Regions from separate parts of the Paenibacillus sp. CAA11 genome, predicted to be linked through region 2. Evidence: riboswitches for the same ligand, from Rfam matches in the RefSeq annotation. Region 2 holds a riboswitch; the other holds the start of a gene.
What was found. Region 2 has a riboswitch for S-adenosylmethionine ahead of metA (homoserine O-acetyltransferase MetA). Riboswitches for the same ligand answer to the same signal wherever they lie in the genome.
Positions count from the first base shown of each region.

Region 1 (2,469 bases), 2.4 Mb from region 2:
CCACATTTATTCAATCACCTCCACATCAAGGTTGCGCTCAGTCAGCGTTTGCAGTGTCTTGTCGATCGCCCCTGAGTCTCCCTCGAAAGAGACAACCAGCTGCCCGTAAGGAACATCTTTGATTGTAGAGATGGTACCCTGCAGAATCGCAAAGTTCACGCCTGTCTCCTTCGCAACTTGGGATAGAACCGACTCATAGGTCGTTGCGCCAAGGAACGTAATCTTCACGGCGCGGGCGCCGGATTTAGCGGCCTTCAAGGCCTGCTTGAGCGAATCGCCGCTGATGGACTCGCGGAAGGCAAATTCCCGGGTTACCGGATGCTGCGGCTTCAGGAAAACCTCAGCCACTGGGCCTTCTTCAACAATTCCGCCCTGATGGATAACCGCTACCCGGTCGCAGATGCTCTGAATAACATGCATTTCATGGGTAATGAGCATGATGGTAAGCCCTAACTTTCGGTTAATATCCAGCAGCAGCCTCAGAATTGAGTCCGTGGTCTGCGGATCAAGTGCCGAAGTGGCTTCATCACAGAGCAGCACATCAGGGTCACTCGCTAGCGCACGGGCAATGCCGACACGCTGCTTCTGTCCGCCCGACAATTGAGACGGGTACTTCTTGCTGTGAGCCTCAAGTCCAACCAGAGCCAGCAGCTCCTCCACCTTCGCCTTGATCTTAGCTTTATCCGTACCGATCAGGGTCAGGGGAAATGCGATATTATCATAGACCGTTGCCGACGATAACAAGTTAAAGTGCTGAAAGATCATGCCGATTTTATGCCGTTGCTTCTGCAGCTGACGTTTGCCAAGGGAGGTCAGATTCACACCGCCTACCCAAACCTCTCCTTCAGTTGGACGTTCAAGCAAATTCACACAGCGGATAAGAGTACTCTTGCCCGCACCCGAATGCCCAATGACTCCGAAGATTTCTCCCTTTTTTACAGAGAGATTCAATCCGGACAAGGCGGTTGTTATTTTCTGCTTGCTGCCGTAGATCTTGGTGATTCCTTTTAATTCAATCAACCCAACATTCCCTCCTGTCTTCTAATACACGTTTTTAAGCTCATCTGCACGTCTCTTTATCATATAAAAAGAGCCCTCGGCAGAATTCCAAGGGCTCTATGCATGTAAGAGCTATACCTTCTCATCTGCCAGAATACATGATCATGTACTCTGAGGAATTAGCACCATGTCACTCGGGTAACTTATAAAGGGTCTCCTGCTTACTTGGACCATTTAATAGCCACCGAATCGGTTGCCGGGCTTCATCGGGCCTTTCCCTCCGCCTCTCTGGATAAGAAATATGAAATTATAAGAAAATAAATGTTATGTTTTCATAACTTGAAGATAGACTTAGTATAGAGACTCTCACATAGTTTGTCAAAGGGAAATTTTGCCCTTGGCAAATTAAATTACGGTTTGGCTTTTCGCCAATTTTTATTTGTATAATCAAATACGGTAAATACGGTGCTGAACACCATTTCGCAGCCATCTGCCAGGTCCTTGAGATGCTTGTCTAGGTCCTCCAGCTCGATCTTGCCATGCAGGGTTCGGTGGCGCTGCCAGAGATCGTCCTGCATTTCCGAGTTCATGTAATGAATCTCCGTATTTCTGCGGCGGCGCAATAGCCCAAGCGGCTCTTTATACTTTTCCTTCAGGTCACTCAGCTTATTTCCAAGCTCAAGGTGCACTTTCAAGTAACGAAACTGGCGCAGCACGGTAAAATAAGAAAAGTGCGGCTTGACCTTGGCCGTGTTCAGCTCGTATAGATCGTTCAGCAAAGTTCCGAGCTTGTCCAATAGCGAGAACAATCGTATAAAACCATCTTTATAAAAATACACATACCGGGCATAATCGCTTTTCTCCTGCGGCTGCATTTCATCAATATAGTCGGTCGTCACCTTTTTTCTGAAAAAAGCGGCAGCATACGCACTCTGCTCCAGCTCATCAATCGAGGAAATCAGCCCCCGTGTCCAAATCTCCAGGCGGCGGTAATCATGGGTAGGATCATCGTTCTTATCCATTTCCCGCTCCAGCTTATGCAGCGTCTCTACCATGGCGTTCATCGCGTCCTGAAGCAGTCCCTCATTCTCTCTAGGCGGTTCTCCCAGCAGCGTTCGCAGCATCCCTATCCCTCGCTTTGTGTATGATCTATAAGCTGATATGCCGCGGTTGTAAGCTATGCTGCGATATCAGACCTCTTGGCTTATTTTTCGTTTGTACTCTAAAGTTTACCCTTGAAAATAGGTTTTCCAACGTTCATCCACCAATTTCACAATATCCTCACGCGGGAACAGCTCATCCGGGTATCCCGGTTTCATGCGGGCATCAATCACCAGCGGCAGGCTGTAAGCCAGATGGTGCTGGCGGACCTCAGCCCCAGAATAAATATCGGTCGCCGGGTTGAACCGCGTGAAGACCGTCCAGAGGAACTTATTCGTACTTGCTGCTACCTCGGCTGCGTCGTCCACG
Region 1 is NZ_CP028922.1:3,830,113-3,832,581, forward strand. It holds gene DCC85_RS17910 (methionine ABC transporter permease) at 1-6, opposite strand, end outside; gene DCC85_RS17915 (methionine ABC transporter ATP-binding protein) at 7-1,020, opposite strand; SAM riboswitch class I at 1,139-1,298, opposite strand; gene DCC85_RS17920 (Cthe_2314 family HEPN domain-containing protein) at 1,410-2,123, opposite strand; gene DCC85_RS17925 (UbiD family decarboxylase) at 2,229-2,469, opposite strand, start outside.
Region 1: linked by a shared signal. The riboswitch ahead of DCC85_RS17915 (methionine ABC transporter ATP-binding protein) and the one ahead of metA (homoserine O-acetyltransferase MetA) in region 2 are both predicted to bind S-adenosylmethionine.

Region 2 (2,469 bases):
CTGTGATCATCATAAGCGGATTGGTCGGCGTTTCTATGAATACTGCCTTGGTATTCGGCTGTCTTGATGCTTCAAGTGCCTCCAAATCATTCGTATCCACATAAGAAGCAGTAACTCCATACTTCGAGAGAATTCTCTCCAGCAAGCGATAGGTCCCCCCATACAGATCCAGTGAGACAATCAGATGATCTCCCGAGGCGAATAAGGTAAAGACGATCTGCAAAGCAGCCATCCCTGAGCTGCAGGCAAAGCCTGCATCACCCGATTCTAGCTCGGCGGCCGCCTCCTCCAGAATAGTACGCGTAGGACTCTTCGTCCTAGCATAATCAAAGCCAGTGCTCTGCCCTAGTCTTGGATGCCTGAACGCCGTTGCCTGATAAATCGGATAATTTATCGCTCCTGTAACAGGCTCACTGACCGAACCGATTTGTGCCAATCTGCTCTCTATACGAAGTTTGTCCTCTGCCATTGTTAAGCCCATCTCCTCGCTATATTTCATAGACGAACTCAGCCAGCTCGTCGATATCGTAAGGTGTCTCTTGATACACATAATAATTTAGCCAATTGGAAAATAATAAGTTTGCGTGTGCTCTCCATACCGATGGAGGCGTTTGCGTCGGATCATCGTTAGGATAATAATGAAGCGGAAGCTTAACATCCAGCCCTTTGGCTGCATCCCGGTCGTATTCCCATTTGAGCGACAGTGGGTCATACTCCGCATGGCCTGTAACAAATATCTGTTTGCCGTCCCGGGTTGCAACCAGGTAGACGCCCGCCTCTTCCGACTCTGCCAGAATATCCAGCTCAGGCACCCTCTCGATATCTTCGCGCCGCACCTCCGTGTGGCGGGAATGCGGAACATAGAACAGCTCGTCAAATCCCCGAAGCAACTTCGTATTTGGGATGTTGACTCTATGGGAGAACACCCCGAAGCATTTTTCTTCAAGCGGTACCTTCGGCACGCCAAAATGATGATAAAGCCCTGCCTGGGAGGCCCAGCAAATGTGAATGGTCGAGGTGACATGCGACTTGCTCCAGTTAAAGATCTCCTGAATTTCATTCCAGTAGTTTACTTCCTCGAACTCAAGCTGCTCAACGGGTGCCCCGGTAATGATCATCCCGTCATAACGACGGTGCTTGACTTCATCGAACGTCTTATAGAACGTCTCAAGATGCTCCTGCGAGGTATTCTTGGAAATGTGGGATCTTGGATGCAGCAGAGTAAACTCAACCTGAAGCGGCGTATTGCCGATCAACCGTAGAAGCTGGGATTCTGTAGTCTCTTTCGTAGGCATCAAATTCAGGATGGCGATACGTAATGGGCGAATGTCCTGCCTGTAGGCTCTGCTCTCATCCATAACAAAAATATTCTCGCCGACCAGCACTTCTTTGGCGGGCAAATGATCAGGAATCTTAATTGGCAAGCTGGGCTCACTCCTTTGCAAAGTTTGCGAAAATCCAGTATGAAAAGGGCCTGCAAACAAGTGTTGGCATGTGTAAATAACAAAATGACCCTTCCCGAAGCTATCGAGAAAGGTCATTGATTACACTTATATGCGCCTCTCTCATCTCTCAGAGACTTTAAGCGAGCACTTCGCTTAAATGTCCTGCAAGAATTAGCACCGTGCGATTGCTCGCCGGTTGCCGGGTATCATCGGGCTAGTCCCTCCACCTGCTCTTGATAAGATTTCGCTGTATGAAATTAGGATTAAATATTACAAAGCCTATATCTTGATTTAATCAATACTTTAAAGCATGAGCATCTGCCCGTCAAGCGCTGGGCCTAATTTCCACCCGCATTTGCACCATCCTTTACCGCCTTCCATATATTGTTCCATCTATTGCTCCACTTAAGCCGTCCCTGCTGCCAATTTATCTTGATAACCGCCAGGATCCGGCGTTATACTATACTGGTGTCTAAAACTGAGCATAACGAGGTGAAACTAAGAATGGAAGGCGACTCTAGTCCGCAGAGCAAGTCCCCAGATATACAACAGCACAGGGAAAATCTCAGCAGCTTGCTCGGGACGAAGGCAGGGGACTCTTTCGTTCTACGGTGCATCCTTGCTTACAATAGGTTACAGTAGCAGCAAAGACCGGAGGCTGCTGGGTTTCCCCTGTGCTTTCCTAAGAGCATAGCCCTGTCCTCGGACAGGCAAAGGAGTGAAACCAGATGAAAATCCGGCATGTAAACGCAGGGGTCTTTACCCCGGTAGAAGATGTTGAACTCACACTGAATGCGCCATCCGAAGGCTTCTACTGGATTGATGCGGATGTGGATGATTTAGCCGTATTACAGCCGCTCTTCTCTTTGCATGATCTGGCAGTAGAAGACTGCTTGAGCGAAGAAGATCAGCGGCCGAAGATTGAAATTTATGATAATCATTATTTTATTGTAGTGAATAGTATTCGATTTGATGATGAGGAAATTTTCCTCCGTGCGCTCAATGTATTCCTAGGCCGTCATTT
Region 2 is NZ_CP028922.1:1,465,605-1,468,073, reverse strand. It holds gene DCC85_RS06845 (aminotransferase class I/II-fold pyridoxal phosphate-dependent enzyme) at 1-469, opposite strand, end outside; gene metA (homoserine O-acetyltransferase MetA) at 489-1,424, opposite strand; SAM riboswitch class I at 1,563-1,688, opposite strand; gene corA (magnesium/cobalt transporter CorA) at 2,174-2,469, shown strand, end outside.